2 regions of the Pseudoglutamicibacter albus genome follow, and region 1 is predicted to be linked to the other one. Evidence: predicted binding sites of a transcription regulator. Region 1 holds the regulator's gene; the other holds the start of a gene.

What was found. The regulator HrcA, encoded in region 1, represses chaperone genes, less so after heat shock. The targets are predictions, from matches to a motif close to TTNGCACTCGNNNNNNNCGAGTGCNAA.
Region 2: a site for HrcA is predicted at 4,200-4,226, ahead of groL (chaperonin GroEL). Genes of this name have one in related genera too.

What each region holds. Positions count from the first base shown of each region.
Region 1 is NZ_JAVDXX010000001.1:874,653-881,865, reverse strand. It holds gene hemW (radical SAM family heme chaperone HemW) at 1-1,088, shown strand, start outside; gene J2S67_RS03880 (DUF4870 domain-containing protein) at 1,098-1,499, opposite strand; gene J2S67_RS03875 (DUF3097 family protein) at 1,687-2,538, opposite strand; gene hrcA (heat-inducible transcriptional repressor HrcA) at 2,870-3,916, shown strand; gene dnaJ (molecular chaperone DnaJ) at 4,007-5,134, shown strand; gene J2S67_RS03860 (16S rRNA (uracil(1498)-N(3))-methyltransferase) at 5,138-5,935, shown strand; gene J2S67_RS03855 (PhoH family protein) at 6,034-7,194, shown strand; gene ybeY (rRNA maturation RNase YbeY) at 7,191-7,213, shown strand, end outside.
Region 2 is NZ_JAVDXX010000001.1:303,058-310,270, forward strand. It holds gene J2S67_RS01290 (threonine/serine exporter family protein) at 1-2,014, shown strand, start outside; gene J2S67_RS01295 (uracil-DNA glycosylase) at 2,020-2,877, opposite strand; gene J2S67_RS01300 (DUF3263 domain-containing protein) at 3,026-3,385, shown strand; gene J2S67_RS01305 (LytR C-terminal domain-containing protein) at 3,393-4,133, shown strand; gene groL (chaperonin GroEL) at 4,359-5,984, shown strand; gene J2S67_RS01315 (permease prefix domain 1-containing protein) at 6,104-7,117, opposite strand; gene J2S67_RS01320 (PadR family transcriptional regulator) at 7,114-7,213, opposite strand, start outside.

The DNA.
Region 1 (7,213 bases):
GTCATGGCGCAAGCCAAGACACGTACGCGCTCGCTGCGGCGCGTGAGGTGGATTTTTCTTCCGAGGTTTTACGTCGCGCTGGTGCTGTGCCTCGCGAGCTGTCAACGGTCTTTTTCGGCGGCGGCACTCCAACCTTGTTGCCAGCAGGGGACCTGGTCATGATCCTTGAGCGTGCGCGTTCACTGTATGGTGTCGCACCCGATGCGGAGGTCACCACGGAGGCGAACCCGGACTCGGTCACGCCTGAATCGCTCGCTGAACTGAGGGCCGGTGGCTTCACCCGGGTTTCGTTCGGGATGCAGTCGGCGGTGCCGCACGTTCTGTCTACCCTGGATCGAACTCACAGCCCGGAGCGTGTATCGCAGGCGGTGCAGTGGGCGCGTGATGCTGGCTTGGATGTATCTGTTGACCTGATCTATGGGACGCCGGGGGAGTCCATCGCTGATTGGCAGGCTTCCTTGGATGCGGCTTTAGCGTTGGAGCCGGATCATGTTTCGGCGTATTCACTCATTGTTGAGCCTGGCACCAAGCTGGCTGCACAGATGCGGCGCGGCGAGGTCCCGATGGTCGATGAGGACGATCACGCCGAGAAGTATGAGCTGGCTGATGTGGTACTCGCCGATGCTGGTTTCAGTTGGTATGAAGTCTCCAACTGGGCGCGCTCTGAGAAGCATCAAGCTCGCCATAACGTTGCGTATTGGCGTAATCAGGATTGGTGGGGGATTGGGCCGGGCGCACATTCGCACATCGGGGGTATCCGTTGGTGGAATGTGAAGCATCCTTCGGCGTATCAGCAACGCATCGACGCGGGCGTCTCGCCGGCGTTGGCGCGGGAAGTTCCTTCGGCTGATGCTCGCCATCTTGAGAACATTATGCTCTCGATTCGCTTGGCCAGCGGGCTTCCTGTTTCGATGCTTTCGCTCAGTGAGCGCGGGCGCCTACCCGGGTTCGTGGCGCGCGGCTTGGGTCACATCGTTGATGGTGCTGGCAACGAAAAGCCCACACCCGAAGATGGTGATCGGTTTACCTTGACGTTGAAAGGGCGTTTGCTCGCTGACGGTCTAGTGCTCGAACTGATCGAGAATTAGCGGCGAGAATTAGAACAAGCGCATATTGAAGCGGTACAGGTAAGGGCGGCCTTTGTTGACTTCGATGCCGGCGACGATTCCGGAGAACGTCATGTACAGCCACACCACAACAAGTGCTACGGAGAAGATCGAACCGATACCTGGAATGAATATCGCCAGCAGCATCAGGACGAACATCAAGGCTGTGAGCGGGAGCGTGAAGTTCACGGCTTCACGTGATTCTTGGGCGGTGAACGGCCCGCGATCCTTGAACAGGTAGTGGATGATCATCGCGGGAATGAACCCAGCGATCGCCCCGAAATGTGAGACTGTGGCCCAGCGCCTGTCCTCGCTCGGGGCAAGGGGCAGCGAGTCAGTCGACGTCTCTTTATCCCGAGGCTGTTGAGGGCGCCCAGGTGTCGGGTTCGTCACGCTTTGTTCCTCTCTAGAAAACAGTTGTCGACTATATTACTCATCAGCTACTACAGCCTCATCAGACTGTAGTAGTAGATGGGCTACTACTTCTGGACAACTCTCAGCTGTGTCGCTTTTCACGTTCGCCGACTGTGAAGTTGTCTGTCCTCAGTTCTTCTTGAACAGTCCTATCAGCCGGAACCTCTTAGTCCTCAACTGAGACGAAGTCGATCATGTGTTCAACTTTGCCCAGCAGCTCAGGCCGCAGGTCAGCGTAGCTGGAGACGGATTCGAGGATGCGGGAGAAACCTGCCCCCACGTCGGCATCAGTTTCAGCAGGCCACCCTAGATGCCGCAGCATTCCGCGTTTCCAGTCTTGGCCGCGGGGGATCTGCGGCCACGTTGTGAGCCCCACTTTCTCAGGTTTGACTGCTTCCCACACGTCCACGAATGGATGCCCGACGATCAGGACGTGTTCGCGGGCTCCCGGAACACGCATCGCTTCGGCGGCGATACGGGTTTCTTTTGAGCCTTCGACGAGGTGGTCCAGTAGTATCGCGAGCCTGCGTTGCTGTGTAGGGGCGAACTCTTCGACGAGGCTTGCGAGGTCATCGGCGCCGTGCATCGGTTCCACGACGATGCCTTCGACACGCAGATCGTGGCCCCACACTTTTTCAATGAGTGCGGCATCGTGGATGCCCTCGACCCAGATACGTGCCGCGCGGGCTGTCTTGGCCCGGGCACCTTCGACATACACCGAGCCAGATGCCGAGATCTTCGTGACCGGTTCAGCTTCCGCTATCGAGGCAGGCTCGACGATCTCGACGGGTTCACCGTCGATCCAGAACCCGAAACCGGCAGGGAAAGAACGGCGAGCCCCACGCCCGTCTTCCAACTCGAGAACCCGGACGCCACCGGAGCGTTCGGTCCGGATCACCTCGCCAACGAAACCGCTTTGAACGTCTTCGAGCACGAGCCCTACATGGGCTGCGACCTTGCGCGGTGCTTTGCGGGCAGGGTGAGAGATCGAGCCGGGGCCCCATTGGCTCCAATCCATAGCTGGGCTCCTTTAGGTACATTCCGAGGTGGGCGGCTCTGCCGGTTCTAGTCTTTTACAGCCTACGATGCCCTAGCGCGTCCGCAGGGGACCTTTGCCTGCACGGTGCGGCGGGGTGGCGATGCGGCGGGGTGGCAACCCGATCCGGTAGGGCCCGCAACGGGGCGGTAACCGATATAATTGGCACTCAGGCCATTAGAGTGCCAGAGTGGAACGTGAAGAGGTTTCCTGAAGAGTTGTGAGGTTCCTGAGGCTCTGGCAGGTAGTTGGCACGTAGTTTCCGGATGAGGCAGGAGGAGTTCAGGTGGTCCGCCCAGACAGCGATAAGCCGGTGAGCCGTGCAACCGCGCGCCGCGTGCATGTGCTGCGCGCAGTGGTTGACGATTACGTGAACTCACGCGAACCGGTCGGTTCTGCCGCACTCGTTGAACGGCATAACCTTGGAGTCTCGGCAGCCACGATTCGTAACGACATGGCGGTCTTGGAGGAGCAGGGACTCATCGAAGCACCCCATACCTCGGCCGGCCGTATCCCGACTGAGCAGGGCTACCGCTATTTCGTTGACCGTATCGAGGACATCAAGCCGCTTTCGGCGGCCGAACGTCGCGCGATCCACCAGCTACTTGAAGGCGCGGAGGAACTCGACGACGTTCTTGCGCGCACGGCACGCGCGCTGTCCGCATTGACCCAGCAGCTTGCGGTCATCCAGATCCCGAAGGTTTCTAACACGCGGATCCGGCACGTTGAGATCCTCACGATGGGGCCAGGCCAGGTTCTGGTCGTTGTGATCGCTAGCAACGGCGATGTGACCCAACGCATGGTGCCAGCACCGCACGAGGTCTCTGATGTGGACGTCGCTTTAGTGCGCGATCAGATTGCCGAGCACATCGTCGGGGAACCGCTGCACGCTGTAACCGGCGTGTTGACTTCGGTGTCTTCACCGCCACCTGGTGACCCAACTGGGTTCAACCTGCCGCGGCAGCTTCTGGACTTCGCCCACACCGTGGCCCGAGCGATCGCGTCCGCGTTGACAGCGCACCAGGTCGATAGGGTAGTGCTTTCCGGCACGGCGAATCTTGCCCGTTCACAACAGGACTTCCGTAAAGATCTGACAGGTTTATTGGAAACCCTTGAAGAGCAAGTTGTCTTGTTGCGTCTGCTTTCAGAGATGGAAGCCGACGACGACCAGGTTGTGGTCCGCATCGGAAGCGAGAACACCCACGCGGAACTCACGGACACCTCAGTTGTGGCCAGCAGTTATGGAGCTAATGGTTCCGCGATGCTCGGGGTACTCGGCCCTACCCGGATGGACTATTCAGGTTCGATGGGCGCAGTACGAGCGATCGCGCGTTACCTCAGCCGCATCCTGTCCATCTAGAGGCACAAAGATTCATATACGACTCATTCAGCTAGCCCACTCAGACGACTAGACAACTAGACCAGCCAAGGAAAGCGACTTATTTACGTCATGGCTAACCACTACGAAACCCTGGGGGTATCCCAGGACGCTTCGGAAGAGGAAATCAAGCGCGCCTACCGCAAGCTTGCCCGTCAGCTCCACCCTGACTTGAACCCGGGTGAGGACACGCACGAGAAGTTCAAAGCGGTCACTCACGCTTATGAGGTGCTCTCTGATCCTGATAAGCGCCGCAATTACGATCGCACAGGCGATGAGAACGGCGCATCCGGTGGTTTCGGTGGCGGCGGATTCAGCGGATTCGGTGGCTTCGGGGATATTTTCGATGCGTTCTTCGGAGGCGGCGGTGGGGGTGGCCGCCCTCAACCAAAGTCACGGACTCAGCCGGGCCGTGACGGTCTAGTGCGGGTTCCGATCGATCTTGTCGATGCGGTTCAAGGTAAAGAGGTGACCATCACGGTTTCCACTGCTGTGGTGTGTTCGTTGTGCCACGGCTCCTGCACCGAAGGCAACACCGAGCCAGTCACGTGTGAAACATGCCACGGCTCCGGGCATATTCAGCGTCCGGTCCGCTCGATGCTCGGAGACGTCATGACTCTCTCCGAGTGCCCTGCATGTTCTGGTTTCGGTAGCCGTCTGGTCAAGCCGTGCCCCGAATGCAACGGTGAAGGTCGCGTTCGTGAGAAGACCGAGAAGACGATTAAGATCCCTGCGGGTGTCGACTCGGGTACGCGGATTCAGCTACAAGGCGAGGGCGAGGCTGGTCCGGGTGGCGGCCCGAACGGTGACCTATACCTTGAGATCAGTGTCCGTAACCACGCGACCTTCGAGCGCGTCGGCAACGACCTTCACGCGGTCCTGTCGGTCCCGATGACTCAGGCGGCGCTCGGCACCGAGGTCACGCTAGAGACGTTCGATGGTGACCAAGAGCTTGATATTCAACCCGGGACCCAGTCGGGTGAGACATTGACCTTGGCTGGTTTGGGTGTGCCGTCTCTGCGTGGCGGGCGCCGTGGGGATCTGCGAGTCACGGTCAACGTTGAGACCCCTAAGAATCTTGATGAGCAGCAGCGTGATCTTCTCGAGCAACTTGCCCAAGCCCGAGACGAGCAGTTCACACGCGGCAAGCTCGCCCAACGTGGTTTCATGAGTCGTCTGCGCGAAAAGTTCCTGGGCTGACCGGTGTCGCTGAAGTCGTTCATGGATCCCGCGGCGGCCCATTGGCAGCCAGGCGGTACGTATCAACTATGCGCCTCTGAGGCTCATCACGTGCGTGTCATGCGGTTTGAACCGGGGGAGTCCGTCCAGGTTGTGGATGGTTGCGGCCGGGCAGCGATCGTGACGCTGACTCGCGTGGATCCTGCGGTCGTAAGCGTTCTTGTCGACGAGGTCCGCCAGGCAGGACCCGAGGTGAGGGTTGGCCTGATTCAGGCGCTTTCGAAAAACGATCGTGACTTACAGGCCGTTGAAACCTGTGTCGAAATTGGTGTAGCGGCCTTCATCCCTTGGCAGGCTGATCGCTCGATTGTCCGTTGGCGTGGGGAGCGTGCTCAGAAGGCACACCAGAAGTGGGTCGATACGGCTGTGCGTGCCACTAAGCAGTCACGCCGAGCTGATCAGCCAGCAATAGGTCCGATGGTCACCACTAAGCAGCTCGTCGATGCGGTTGCTCAGGCCAGCGAGCGCGGCGTGCTCGTTGCCGTGTGTCACGAGGAGGCCACACAGCATCTTGTCGATGTTCTGGCCACCAGGGCCAGCAGCTTTCCTCGTCAACATTCATCATCCACTCCGCCACCGGAATGGGATGTGGATGTGATGCTCGCGGTGGGTCCTGAAGGCGGAATCTCTCCAGCGGAAGTCGAGGCGCTCACTCACGCCGGCGCGGTTTTGGTTTCATTGGGGGGTAATATTCTGCGTGCTTCCACAGCGGGCGCGGTGGGCGCGGTGCTGACCCGCCATATTCTTGGCGATAAGACCTAGGTGATGTGTTCCTAGAGAACGCAGGCAGCGCGTCTTAGACTGAAGATAGATACCGGTTGACCGGAATTCTGCCGAACTTCATATCTACCGAAGCGAGGATGAGCACGCACGTGCCCTTCACAGCAAAGAACAGCTCAGCCAAACCCTCTCATCATGGTGTTGCTGGGGACCCTGGCATCGCACACGCCCGCATCGATTTCGAATCCGATCAGGCAATGGTCGCCAGTCTTGGTCCGGCCGATACGCTTTTGCGGATTGTCAGCGGGGTGTGGCCAGAAGTCACGTTGGCTCCCCGCGGCGATTCACTCGAATTGAGTGGACCGCTCGCTGATGTTAAGGCTGTTCGGCGCGTCGTGGAGCAAGCTCGCGCCGCGGCGGCTGGTGGCAACGCCGTCACAGCCACGTTGGTTGAGCGCTGGATCATGGCAGAACGTCAGCTCGCGGCAGCCAACCCCGACCCTGCGGTGACTGGCGAGATTCTGCGCCACAGAGGCAAGAGCATCCGACCTAAGACGAATAATCAGGCGGCCTACGTCGAGGCGATGGACGCCCACACGATTACGTTTGGTGTGGGTCCAGCCGGTACAGGTAAAACGTATTTGGCGATGGCGCGGGCGGTTGCTGCCTTGCAGTCGGGCGAGGTTGACCGCATTATTCTGACCCGTCCCGCAGTCGAAGCCGGCGAGAACCTCGGCTTTCTGCCCGGCACGCTCTCTGACAAGATCGATCCGTACCTCAGGCCGCTCTATGACGCGTTGCATGACATGGTTGAGCACGAATCGATTCCGAGGTTGATCGCTGCCGGAACCATCGAGGTCGCTCCGTTGGCTTACATGCGTGGGCGCACGTTGAACAACGCGTTCGTGATCCTCGATGAAGCGCAGAACACGACCGCTGAGCAAATGAAGATGTTTCTGACTCGGCTTGGTTTCCGTTCGCACATGGTCGTCACCGGCGACATCACGCAGATCGACCTTCCGGGTGGCAAAACATCCGGGCTCGGGATTGTGTTGGACATCCTCGATGGGATCGATGACATCGCTATCTGTGAGCTTTCAGCCGAAGACGTTGTGCGCCACCGCCTCGTGGGCAAGATTGTGGATGCATATCAGCGTTGGGACGAAGACCACCAGCGTCTCAGCGCCGGCAAGCTCAAGCGTGCACGAGAGCCTCGAAGCAGTGGTGCCGAGCGCCGTAAAGCACCAGCAGCACAGTCCGTATCCGCATCCTCATCCGCAGGAGATTCTGAGTCAGCATGAGCGTCGAGATCCATAACGA
Region 2 (7,213 bases), 570 kb from region 1:
GAACTCACGCCAGCCACGCTTCCGCCGCAAGAACAAAACTGTCCCCAACCTCCAGCCCCACCAAGCTGGCCTCGACCCGGACGTACCTCACCCGACCACATTCGACCCCAACATTCCGCTACCTGCCGTCCCTCCGCCATCGATACGCAGCATCGCTAACGACAACGACAACCTTCTCCGCGAAGAATCGCGTGCAAAACCGACGCATGCCGAACCGGCTCATGCAGAACCGACTGATGAAGAAGTCGCCGGCGTAGAAGTAGTCGACCCGTCTCATCAGGCCGATACCCCGGCGACCTCCGTCTGGACTGTTGCGCAACGCCAGGGGTCCATCCTGCGTTCGCTTGAAGCCGCCCAAATTACGCAAGACCAAGCACCCGTAGCTGATCCCGCCCACGCAGGTGACGCTGAGCGGCCCGCGAACACCGCATCGATAGCCGAAACCGCGCCAAAAGAAACCGGCAGACCGCATAAAAAGAAAGGCCCCCGCGGAGTTCGGGCGCCACATCGTCGTGGGAAAGCCAGCGCCGCAGAGAAAGGCAGCGGCCGGAAACAGAAAACCAAGGTAAGCGATACAGAACAGCGTGCGACGACGGCACCAATCGTGCGCGGGCTGCGTGGCATGATCCAGGGCGAAGCGCCAGCAACAACCACGTTCAACATTGTTGACAGGCTCATCGGCTCACCCTTTGAACAAGCTGCCGCCCGCACCGACCCCCAAGCTGAAGCGGAAAAGGAAGCCGAAAACGTACGACGCGCAATGCGGTTCGCGCTCGACATCGCCGAACTCATGCTGCGGTGGGGCTCCGGCGCGCAAGAAGTTGAGACCGCGGTCATCGCAGTAACCGCCTCGTGCGGGCTGCGGCACGTGGACATGGACATCACGAACCAGTCGATCCACCTCAACTGGACCCCACCAGAAGGCATGCCGGTCTCTGTGATGCGAGTGGTGCGTTCCTTCTCCGACAACTACAAGTCGCTTGCCGCACTGCACCAACTGGTCTCCGACATCTCCGCGGGCCGTGTGGAAATGGAAGCGGCCCAAGCGCGCATGCGTGCAATCCGCCGGTACAGGCACCCGTACTCGGCGAAAGTCACGTTCATCGGAAGTCTCGCGTTCGCGACCCTCTTCGTGGTCTTCATCGGCGGTGGTTGGCGCGCCGCAACCGCGGTGTTCTTCACCCAGGCGTTCATCACGACCGTCACCAGGCTCAACATCAAATGGCGAGTCCCGGAATTCTTCAACGTCGCATCCAGTACGCTGCTGGCGACCATCATCGCGCTCGTACTCTATAACTACGAGATCATCAACAACCCCGAAATGGTGGTTGCCGGTGGGCTCATGCTGATCCTGCCCGCCGGCCGGTTCGTCTCCGCAGTGCAAGATGCGATCTACGGGTTTCCGCTCACCGCGGTCTCCAGACTGTTCTCAGCGCTCATCATCTACGCGGCGATCATCACCGGCGTCATGGCCGGCGCCTATGTTGCGGGCTTCTTCAACCTCAGCGAAATCGACCTCGCCCGGCCCCCTGCAGGCAACAACCTCCCGTTCTGGGTGCTCGCGCTACTCGCGGTCTTCGCAGTCCTGAGCGGGGCCGTCATCCAGCAGGTCGCGCCACGGCACCTCATCGCCATCGCGCTCGTTGTGCTCGCCGGCTACTCGACGTTCTGGATCTTCGCTAACACCCTCAACGTGGGGCCACGCGCAACCCCTGCGGTCGCCGCGACAGTCATGGGCCTGCTTGCACGCTTACTAGCTCAACGGCTTAACATTCCATCGCTGATCCTGATCGTCCCATCAGTGATCATCATTCTTCCCGGACTTGCGATCTTCCGCTCCATGTACGCGATGGTTCAACAAGCAGAAGGTATCTCCACGTCGATCGCAGGCATGGTCGTCTCGTTCTCGATCATCATGGCTATCGCCGTGGGCGCCGCGTTCGGTGACCTCCTAGCACGCCCCTTCACCTCCGCACATAACCGAGCAACCAAGCAGCGCTTCCGCCGCCGCTAACGCCGCTACACGGTCCAGTCGATGGGGTCATACCCCATCGAGACCAGGGCCTGATTCGCGCGTGAAAAAGGACGCGAACCGAAAAAGCCGCGACGGGCCGACAACGGCGAAGGGTGCGCGCTCTTGATCACCGGATGCTCCTGAAGCATGGGCTCGAAACTTTGGGCATGCCGGCCCCACAGTATGCAAACAGGAGCGCCCGCGCCGTATTGCCCCTGCGTCTGTTGCCCAGATCCGTAATGACCAGATCCGTAACGACCAGGTCCGTGCTGACCAGATCCTTGCCGACGTGCCCCGCGCCGACCCAGCTCCGACACGATCGCGCCCGTGACCTCGTGCCAACCGCAACGCGAATGAGAGCCAGCCTCGCCACGAGTCACCGTCAGCGAGGAGTTCAACAGCATCACGCCCTGAGCCAGCCACCGCGAAAGATCACCGTGCGCGGCCGGGGCGAGCCCCACATCGTCAGCAAGCTCACGGTAAATATTCACCAAGCTACGGGGAAGCGGCCGCACTGACGCATCACACGCGAAAGCTAGGCCGATCGGATGCCCCTCAGTCGGGTAAGGGTCCTGCCCAATAATCAGGACCCGGACGTCCTCCGGGGGAATAGACAAAGCACGGAACACATGTTGCGGAGCCGGCAGAATACGCTCGCCCGCGGCAAGGCGGGCAGCCAACTCGTCCCCCACACGCCCCAGCTGCGGACCCAAGCCAGCCAAAACATCACACCAGGCCGGTGCGACACCCCAGCTCAGCCACCGTTCACGCCAGCGCGGGAACCAACTGGAGGGATCAGCGGAGACCTCCGCGCTCGTCGGGACGATTACAGCAGGTAACGCATCAGCCGGTAATGCACTCATGAATCAATGCTGGCATGTGCGACGGTTAGAATGAAACACGCACCGCGGCGAAACTAGACGGCCACACCAGACGGACAAGCCCGAGGGGTAGGCCAGAAGGCTAGGCCAGAAACGGGCCGCCGCATAGCACACCAAGCAAAGGAGCGCAGTGGCTGAAACACCTCAACCCCGGCACTCCTTGACCGAACCCAACTTGACCGATCCCAATCTTGAGTCAGAAGACTCTCCAGCGGGGGAGACCGCAGCGGGGGATGAAACCCTCCCCGAACTGCATCGCGGGATCCTCGACTTTGAGAAGAAGACCTATAAATATAGTGGCGCCAAAGAAGACGCGATCCGCGCCAACTTTGGACTCACAGCAACGCAGTACTACCAGATCCTCAATGGGCTCATCGACCAGCCAGTAGCCCGCCGCTATGCGCCCTACGTGGTGGAGCGGCTACAACAACAACGAGCCGCGCGCACGGCCGCCGCCGGCAACACCCGGGCAACGAGTATGGAGGGATAGGACAACCATGGCCAATCGATACCCCACCGACGAATTCGACTCAGTGCCCGAGACATCCAAACGGGTTGGCGCTCACAGGAACTGGGTTGAATTCCCGTCCCCAACTAAGCGGTTGCGGCCGCTTCTGATCGTTGGAGCGTTCGTGCTGGTGGTGGGGCTCGTGATGTACATCGTTGTGAGGCCGTGGGCCGCCGAAGCATTCGGCGACTTCAAAAAAGACGAGAAACAAACCGAGCAACCTCAAGCCTCGCCATCCACAACAGAAGAGGCGAGCGCAAGCGATACGGAATCTGAGGAACCGAGCCCGAGCGAGTCTGACACGGAAGGCTCGGGTGCCGACGGCGCTGAATCTGGAAGCGCGGACTCTGGAGGCTCCAGCTCTGAAGAAGCCGAAAGCGAAGAATCGAGCGAGTCGCCGGAGAGCAGCGAATCACCAAGTGAGGACGAGGAAAGTAGCGAGCCGGCTCGTGAAGATCGTGATGTGCCGTTGGCGGTCTATAACTCGACCAACCGTAACGGGATGGCGCGCGGTGCAGCCAACTACCTGACCCAGCAGGGCTTCCAGCCAAGAGTTGCTGGGCAGTGGAGCCGCCCCGAGAGCACGAGCCTCGTGTACTACAAGAATGAAGCTGACGCGCAGGTCGCGGCGAAGGTCGCTCGGAGCCTGGGGATCTCCGGGACGTATCAGCACCAGAACATCCCGAGCGACATCACCGTGGTGCTCGGAGCGGACTACACGCCTCGCTAGATTGCGCTGTGGGCGCACGCAAACGCATCTATCTTGCACTCTCGTGGTCAGAGTGCCAACATGGTATTAGCACTCGAGCGCGCTGACTGCCAGAAATGGTGGTTGTGTGTTTCGAGACCACTCGAGGAAGTGAGGGGCGCTACGCCCCGTACCGTCGCGGGCGCGACCTTGAGATGGGACAGAAATGCTTTCACTAGACGTTTCCGGAAAGGAACATCTGAATCCATGGCAAAGACCATTGCATTCGACGAGGAAGCACGCCGCGGACTCGAATCCGGCCTCAACCAGCTGGCCGACGCAGTCAAGGTAACCCTCGGCCCACGCGGTCGCAACGTTGTTCTGGAGAAGAAGTGGGGCGCACCCACCATCACCAACGACGGCGTCTCCATCGCAAAGGAAATCGAACTCGAAGACCCGTACGAGAAGATCGGCGCGGAGCTCGTCAAGGAAGTCGCTAAGAAGACTGACGACGTAGCAGGCGACGGCACGACCACCGCTACCGTCCTCGCCCAGGCTCTCGTGAAGGAAGGCCTTCGCAACGTAGCCGCTGGCGCTGACCCGATCGCTATCCGCCGCGGCATCGAGAAAGCTGTTGACGCGGTTACTGAGCAGCTGCTCGGCTCCGCTAAGGAGATCGAAACCAAGGAAGAGATCGCAGCAACCGCATCGATCTCCGCAGGAGATAAGCAGATCGGTGAACTGATCGCTGAAGCCCTCGACAAGGTGGGCAAGGAAGGCGTCATCACCGTCGAGGAGTCCAACACTTTCGGGCTCGACCTCGAACTTACCGAAGGTATGCGCTTCGATAAGGGCTTCATCTCTGCATACTTCGTTTCCGATGCCGAGCGTCAGGAGACCGTGCTTGAAGACCCATACATCTTGATCGTCAACTCGAAGATCTCCGCGGTCAAGGACATCGTCCCTGTCCTGGAGAAGGTCATGCAGTCCGGCAAGCCGCTGCTGATCATCGCCGAAGACGTCGAGGGCGAGCCGCTGGCAACCCTAGTTGTCAACAAGCTGCGCGGTACCTTCAAGTCCGTTGCCGTCAAGGCCCCAGGTTTCGGTGACCGCCGCAAGGCGATGCTCGCCGACATCGCGATCTTGACCGGCGGCCAGGTCATCTCCGAAGAAGTAGGCCTCTCGCTGGAGAACACGACGCTGGACATGCTGGGTACCGCCCGCAAGGTTGTTGTCACCAAGGACGAGACCACGATCGTCGAGGGCGCAGGCTCCGCCGAGGAGATCGCCGGCCGCGTTGCACAGTTGCGCGCCGAGCTGGAGGCGACCGAATCCGACTACGACCGCGAGAAGCTCCAGGAGCGCCTCGCGAAGCTCGCAGGTGGCGTGGCTGTTCTCAAGGCAGGTGCCGCAACTGAGGTCGAGCTTAAGGAACGCAAGCACCGCATCGAAGACGCCGTGCGTAACGCGAAGGCAGCCGTCGACGAGGGTATCGTCCCAGGCGGTGGCGTCGCGTTGATCCAGGCAGGCGAGAAGGCATTCGCTGGCCTCAACCTGGAAGGCGACGAAGCAACCGGTGCGAACATTGTCAAGGTCGCTATCGAGGCACCACTCAAGCAGATCGCTATCAACGCAGGCATGGAGCCAGGCGTTGTGGTTGATAAGGTCCGCGGTCTCGAGCCAGGCTTTGGCCTCAACGCCGCAACCGGCGAGTACGTCAACCTGCTCGAAGACGGCGTGAACGACCCAGTCAAGGTGACCCGCTCTGCACTGCAGAACGCGGCATCCATCGCTGGTCTGTTCCTCACCACCGAAGCCGTTGTCGCCGACATCCCTGAGAAGGCTCCAGAGATGCCAGGTGCAGACCAGATGGGCGGCATGGGCATGATGTAATGCCCGCCTAACCGTGCGGTTCACCCGAACCCGCGGAACAGGGTAGTTCCTAGAACGGGGCAACCTACAGAACACAGTTGAGGCCCCGAACACGAAGCGTGTTCGGGGCCTCAACTGTTTCACCTTGGCTCTACGTTCACCTCTGCTCTAGAAGAGATGAGCGCGGCGATCAGCCCGAACAGGACACCTGCGATAGGCCAGATCACCCAAGCCGTGCTCCACGCGTCGAACGCGAACGCCCACACAAGGAAGACCAAAGTGGCAAAGCACCAGTAAGGGCCGGCGATCCGGTCGATCTTGCGGCGGGCCTCCAACTTCTCCGGCGCGTAGTCGCGCGTTGAGGTCAACTGGTTATAGGCGCTACGTTCAATCCCGCCGATAGTCAGGAAGGCAACACCAATACCAGTGAGTGGGAAGAGGATCATCAAACCGACCTGATGGAAGCGTTCAGGGGTTGTTGAAGCATCGGCTTCCGCGCCGCAAATAGCCATTGCAGCTACCGCCAGAATGATGAGCGCCACGCCAGCGCCCATCAAGAAGCTAGTGCGCGTTGAACGTTGCTTCTTCTCTCTTTCGTATGCGAGCAGAACATTCGGTTCAAGATCAACTGAGTCGAACTCGTTGAGACTGACTCCATTACGGGAAGAGCCAGATACGAAGAACAGGGCAACACCGATCGCCACGGAAACGAACAGGCCAGCCAAACCGACAGACAGTGGAGATAACGGGCCGGTATTCGTGAAGAACGCACCGCGCGGTGAATCATTGGCTATGCCGAACGTAGCGATGAAACCGCACCCCAGCAGGATGAGGAAGACCCCTACCGCGACGAAGCGAGCGGTGCGGCGGCGCTGACGTAAGAAGTTCTCAGCGTCCACTTTCGAAAGGTGTACCGAAGATTCTCGGGAGGTTTCGAATTCGGTGCGGATCCCCAGCTCATCAGCGAGTTCGTCCAGGTTGCCGAACTGCGTGATGACCTTACCCACGGCTTCGTTGTCGCTTGCCCCAGAATTACGAAGTTCTGTGTACCGGTCTTCGCACATCTGTAGCAGTTCGGATCGGGCCCGCCTGACCTCACGGGAATCAGGCAGTGCATTGAACATGTTTTCGATGTAGCTCTGGATTGCGTTCATGATAGCTCCTCATTCCTGATGAAAAGACTGACCATCTCGACGGTGGCAAGCCACTCTTGGCACCGTGCCAGGTAAAAGCTGCGGCCATCGTCGGTG